Regions from separate parts of the Pleomorphochaeta naphthae genome, predicted to be linked through region 2. Evidence: riboswitches for the same ligand, from Rfam matches in the RefSeq annotation. Region 2 holds a riboswitch; the other holds the start of a gene.
What was found. A riboswitch is a leader RNA that binds a small molecule or an ion and turns the genes downstream of it on or off. The one in region 2 is predicted to bind thiamine pyrophosphate.
Positions count from the first base shown of each region.

Region 1: another riboswitch for thiamine pyrophosphate. It lies ahead of cytX (putative hydroxymethylpyrimidine transporter CytX); the one in region 2 lies ahead of ACZ5SO_RS15580 (thiamine ABC transporter substrate-binding protein).

Region 1 covers NZ_AP042457.1:3,304,040-3,307,465, forward strand. The annotation lists gene thiM (hydroxyethylthiazole kinase) at 1-280, opposite strand, end outside; gene cytX (putative hydroxymethylpyrimidine transporter CytX) at 273-1,430, opposite strand; TPP riboswitch at 1,469-1,574, opposite strand; gene ACZ5SO_RS14990 (class I SAM-dependent rRNA methyltransferase) at 1,691-2,911, opposite strand; gene ACZ5SO_RS14995 (HAD family hydrolase) at 2,991-3,426, shown strand, end outside.
Region 2 covers NZ_AP042457.1:3,431,714-3,435,139, reverse strand. The annotation lists gene ACZ5SO_RS15590 (hypothetical protein) at 1-391, opposite strand, end outside; gene ACZ5SO_RS15585 (NAD(P)H-hydrate dehydratase) at 388-1,863, opposite strand; TPP riboswitch at 1,922-2,009, shown strand; gene ACZ5SO_RS15580 (thiamine ABC transporter substrate-binding protein) at 2,067-3,098, shown strand; gene ACZ5SO_RS15575 (ABC transporter permease) at 3,175-3,426, shown strand, end outside.

The DNA of each region.
Region 1 (3,426 bases), 130 kb from region 2:
ATACACCAACTGCTACTGGATCTAGTACAACTGGAATATTTTTTTCATTAGCAGTTTTTGCAGCTACTATCATACTCTCTAGAGTCCTTTTATTAGGAGTGCCAATATTCAGATATAGAGCAGAAGCAATAGAAGCTAAATCTCTTACTTCCTCTATACAATCTGCCATAGCAGGGGAGGCTCCACTAGAAAGTAAAATATTTGCGACATCATTAACAGTTACATAGTTAGTGATACAGTGAATTAAGGGATGAGTGTTTTTAACATTGTTATTAATCATTATTTTTTCCTTTTTTGATTAAAAAATTATATATTATTACTAAAAGAGAAGTAGTTATTAAAACAGGTATTGAGATTCCAAGAGGGAAATTATAGTTTAATAAAAGTCTATAAAGAATAAAGCCAATTATAAAAATAATAAAATTTGGAAGATTTAAATTTGAACTGCTAATATCTTTATTTATGAAAAAGAAATCAGTGATTTCTATAGCTACCATAGGAACAAATACAGAACTTATTAAGTACAGAAAACTTTCTAAACTTCCTTGATTCCAAAAGATAGAAATTAGTAAACCTATAGCAACACATAGAATAGAAACTATCTTTTCATTAACTTTAAAAATAGAAAAACTTACCCCGCAGGAAAATGCATCTAAAAATGTAGTTGTAACTGTAGATAATATTATTATTAATAAGCCAATAGTTCCCATATTTGATTTCAATAGTATTAAAGTAAAATCACTTTCTCTAAAAAATAGAGCACAGGCTAAGCCAACTATGTACATCCAAGAACTTGCTAAAAAATAAACAACAGAACTAACTAGTGGTATATTTTTATGATCTCCTTCCTCTTTTGTGTAGTCACCTATTAAAGGAAGCCATGATAAAGGCATAGCAATAGATAATTCTAGTGCTGTAAAAATATTTAAAGTAGATGGCATAGCTGTATAATTAGTTGGAGAAAATATTTTTTTGCTAGCTAAAATTGATAGAATAAATAAGAGAGTCATTACAATAATTGGTAGAATTTTTAACTCTCTAAATTTTATTAACAACCAAATACAAATTAAAATAGCAATGAGAATTGACCAATAAACGGATTTGATATTTGGAGTTAGAATCTGAACAGCATTAGCAGCTGAATATATCATTACAGCTGTCCAACCTATAAGTTGTAATCCATTTAAAGTAGCAAAAAAGTAACTTCCTTTTTTTCCAAAAGATATAGAAGTACTTTCCATAGCAGATAGCTTTAATTTAGATGAAATTAGACCAACAAGATACATAAGGAAACAGCCGATTAGGTGTCCTATGATAATTATCGTAATACCGAGTTTTAAACCTAGTGGAGCAAATAGAGTACCTGTAAAAATTTCAGCTATAGAAATTGCGGCACCAAACCAAAGGAGAATTGAATTGAGATATAGCAACTAAACATCCTTCGAACCAATACACTGATAATATAGAAAGATGTTCTTTTGAAACTCCCTCCGCTGGTATTATCCAGATCAGGTTAAAGGGTCGAAGTTAATTACTTCCTCTCAGCTTGCCTACAAGCTCCCCTGGTTCTTCTTTAAATTTATTTTATCTTAGCACTTAAAAAGGATAGGGACAAGAGTTATTTCAAAAAAGAAAAAAGCCTTATTTCACACTAGATGAAACAAAGCTTTTTATTAAATAATATAGACAATTATTTAATTACTTTTAAGATATATCCGCAGAGATATTCACTTTCTGGGAAAGCTAATCTAGTTGGGTGATCACTAGAAGCTGTTAAGGTTTCTAAAACTTGGATTTCCATATTATTATCAATAGCTGCCCAAGATAAAATAGTTTTAAATTTTTCTAAGCTAATCCCACCAGAACAAGAGAAAGTTGCAATAATTCCACCATTTTTAATTTTTTTCATAGCCATTCTATTTAAGTCTTTATAAGCTCTTGAAGCTCCCTCGACTTGGCTTTTTTTCTTAGCAAGTTTAGGTGGATCTAATATCATCATATCATAATAATTATCTTCAATATTTCTCATTTCTTCAAAGATATTGCAAACTTTTGTAGTAACTTTTTCTCTTGCATCTTCTTCAAGTATTTTATTATTAATATTGATATGGATATTTTTTAAAAGAGATTTTAGAGCAGTGTTAGAAGCATCAAGTGCATGAATTTTCGTAGCTCCAGCTTTTAGAGCATGAAGAGTAAAACCCCCTGTGTAAGAGAAAGCATCTAAGATAACTTTATCCTTACAATACTTTTCTATTTTTACTCTGTTATCTTTTTGATCACAGAAAAAACCACTTTTTTGACCAGTTCCAGGAATTATCTCATATAAAATATTTTCCTCTTTAAATTGTATAGGGTCAAATTTAGTTTCTGGTTTGAAATATCCAGTTTCATTGTAGTAAAGAGTTATTTCTTTTAAGCCTTCAAGTCCACAAAAGTTTGGATCTGTGCTTAAAATAATCAAGTTAGGTTTTAATATATTATATAAAGTTTTAACTACTATATCTTTAATTTCAAAAGCAACTCTTGAACTAGCAATAACACGTATGAACCCATTATAGTAGTCTGCAACAATGCCAGGAATAAAATCAGCTTCTGAGAAAATTAGACGGAAAGCATTTGTTTTATTAGCTTCTAATAAAATTCTCTTTCTCCTTAAAATTGATTCTTTAACTTTTGTTTCCCACCATTTATCATCTATAATATCATTTTCTTTCCAACTTAAAAGATGAATTGGAATATGTGACAATTTATCATAATACCCTAGTGCAATAAAATTATTATTTGAATCTACTACCTTGCAAACACAAGGAGATGTGCAATTAACCTTATTAATTGCTCCTGAAAAAACCCAAGGGTGATGGTTTTTAATTTGTTTTTCTTTACCCGATTTAATACTTATTATATTCATAATACAACAATAGAGTTTTTTCTTTTAATTGTCAAAACAAAGGTTGATTAAATACCTATAGTTGTTAATAATTAAATTCATGAAAAAAAAGCCAATAAAAGCAGTGTTATTTGATTTAGATGGAACTCTATTATATACCTTAGAAGATATTAAAGCTTCTGTGAATGTTCCTTTAATCAATAGAGGCCTCTCTCCTATATCAATTAGTGAATGTAGAGAAATTGTAGGACATGGACTTAGAAATGCAATAGAAACTAGTTTTACTAGACGAGGGTATATAGCTAGTGAAGAAGAAGTTGATATAGCTTTAGTGGAACTTCAAACTTATTATAAAGCAAATCCAACTAAATATTGTAAACCTTACGATAAAATTAATGAATTTTTAACAAAGTTTAAGATTCCTTTTGGGGTATTATCTAATAAAGATGATCAAATTGTAAAACAAATTGTTCCTGAAGTTTTTAGTGGTATAAAATTTGATTATGTATGTGGTGCTAAAGATGGGATACTTAAAC
Region 2 (3,426 bases):
ACAACACCCAATTAGGTAGTATCAAATGTAATAGAGCAATATTAAATATTATAATTGCCATCCTAAATTTCGCTTTACGCTTAGTCGGTTCGACTATACTTAATTCATTAATTTTAAATAGATTTATATTATACCATAAAGCTGAATATAATAATGCAATAGTTGGAAATAAATCTCCAAGAATTATTGGACCGGGAATAGTTGGTAAAAAACAATTAATTATTGCTAAAATATATCCTAAAAACATTACGCAAATGAGAACACTTCTATTGTTAAATAAAAATTCTCTCATATTTAATAAAATTGGGAATTTTACCCCAAACTCTTGAGTTAATAATATTAAACTAGTATAAACTAAATAAATTATGGTAAAAAACCAAATTTGCATCATAATAATTGCTTTCCTATATATGTGATAAGTTTTTCACTATCAAAATAACCTAACTCTTTATTTGCCTCATATCCAGCATTTATATGAAGCTTAACACCTTCATGTGAGCTCTCATGAGCAGATAATCCATAAGCTAAAAGTGCTGCAATACAACCTGATAATACGTCTCCACTACCAGCTACAGCTAAACTTGGATTAAGATTATATAAAATTAATGGTAATTTATCAGGTGAAACTATATATATAACACTTGCTTTACAAACTATTGTCGCCTTTAATTTAAAACTCAATCTTTTTAAACTGTCGATTAAATCTTTAGTATTATCTATTGAATAATCTTCTAACACTGCATTAGCTAAAACTTTTAGTTCTCCTAAATGTGGGGTAAAAACTAATTGATTATCATTTATTATGTTACTTTTATTTTTTTTATATAAAGAAGCAAAGCATTTTATTCCATCAGCATCAATAACCATAGGTTTATTAAAAGAGAGGATTTTTAACAATAAATCTTCCCTATTCTCTCCCCACCCTGGGCCGGCTAAAATAGCATTATAGCTACTTAAATCAATAGAAGGTTCTATTTTATTAACTATTATTGAAGGACTTTCTGTAGCTACTATATTATATATCTCTTTATCACAATAAGCAGTTACTAATCCACATCTAGAACTAAAAGCTGACTTACTAGTTAATCTTAATGCTCCTGAGTATTTACTGCATCCACCGAAGACAGCTAAATGCCCCCTTGTTTTCTTATATGCATCTTTTTTTAGAGGAGAGATATTTACTTTCTTTTCATCATCTAGCTGTGCAATTGGTTTTATAAGATTAATCACTTGAGGTGGAAAACTTGGATTAATTTCTTCTATCTCATTACATTTAGATATATTATTAAAATGATAATATAAAATTTTTAAAGGCCCCATTGAAAATGTGTAGTCTGCTTTTATAGAAGGCCCATTTACATTATCACACAAGCCACTTGGAACATCTACACTATATTTAATAGCTTTTGTATTGTTTATTAGAGTTACTAAATCTATTAAATTTTCTCTTAGTTTACTTTTTAAACCAATTCCAACAATTCCATCTATTATCACAGTAGCTGAATTAAGAATTTCTTTAATTTCTGAAAATTGTAACTTAAAATCATAGATAGGAATCTCATAGCTCTCAATTATTTCTTTCTGAATAGAAAAACTCTCACTAAATCTATTAGAACATAAAATTACTTTAATATTTTTAAAGCCATCATTGAAAGCACACCTTGCCATAACAAGGGCATCACCACCGTTATTTCCACCACCACAAACAACAACAATCTTATCATCTTTCTTGATATTTTTTTTCATATATAACCAAGCTTTTAATCCTGCTTGTTCCATTAAAATTATACCTGGTTGATGAAAAGATTTTTGTGATATTTCATCAATTTTTTTTATATCTTCACTATAGTATAAATTTCTCATTCTTCAATGTTACTCTAATGCTAAACACTTGACAAGAATTATTGACATTATTACCCTAAGAATTGTCCTGGGGTGGCTTTTGCCTGAGATAAAACCCGTTAACCTGATCTGGATAATGCCAGCGTAGGAAGACAATCTGATTTATCTTTAAATACATTATTGTATCCAACCCTTAGGCCAAATATCAATTTGGAGGCTTTTATATGAAAAAGTTCTTATTAATTGTTGTGGCCTTATTTGCTACAACCTTAGCTCTCTTTGCATCTGGTACTAAAGAGAATTCACCAATTCAATCTAATGAAATCACAGTATATGCTTATGATGCTTTTTGTGGGGATTGGGGTCCTGGTCAAAAAGTTGTTGAAGCTTTTGAAGCTAAAACTGGTATAAGTGTTAACTTAATTTCTGCAGGAGATGCCATTGAAATGTTAACTAAAGCAGAATTAGAAAAATCTAATCCTAAAGCAGATGTTATCATTGGTATTTCAGATGATATGGCACAAAAGGCTTACAAAAGTGACCTTTTTGAAAGTTATGATTCTCCAGCATTGTCAGATATACCAGATTTCTTAAAATTTGATTCTCAAAATAGATTATTACCATTCGACTACGGTAATTTTGCTTTTGTCTATGATAGTGAAAAAATTAGTAAAGATGAACTTCCAACTTCTTTAGAAGAGCTCACTGATCCAAAATTTGAAGACAAAGTTTTATTAATAGATCCAAGAACATCTTCTGTTGGTCTAGGTCTTCTAATATGGACTCGCGAAGTGTTTGGTGATGATTATTTAAATTGGTGGGAAAATATGAAAGATAATGCTCTAACAATTACTGAAGGTTGGTCTAGCGCATATGGTATGTTTACTTCAGGTGAAGCTCCAATTACTCTTTCCTATACTACATCTCCTGTCTACCATGTAATGTATGAAGATACTACAAGATACCAAACAATTATTTTTGATGAAGGACATAGTGCAACAATTGAAGGCGTTGGTCTATTAAAAAGTAGTAACAACAAAGAAAAAGCTAAACAGTTTATAGATTTTCTTTTAACAGATGCACAACTAGATATAGCAACTGCTAATTCTATGTATCCAACAAATTTAAAAACAGAATTGCCAAGTGCTTTTGATTGGGCTCCTAAACCTAAGGTAACTTTAAGTTTGGAAGCTAAAGATATTGATGAAAACTTAGACACTTGGTTAGATCAATGGACTGAAGTAATGAGTAAATAATATATTCTTAAGGCTTTCCTATTTCTTTTTAGGAAAGCTTTTGTTATAACTCATATATAATTAATAAGAGGGATGTATGAAAACAAATAATATTGACAATCGTAATCTTTATGAAAAGATACTTCCATTACCTTCGCTTGTTCTCTTATTTGCTATTTTCTTACTCCCTCTTTTAAGCACTCTCTCTAATGCTTTTATAATAGATAATAAATTTACTGTATCTAATTTCTTTAAACTTTTTGTAGATCCTTATACGCTAAGAATCTTAAAATTTACAATTAATCAAGCTTTTGTCTCAACTCTTCTATCTCTTATTATTGCTTTACCA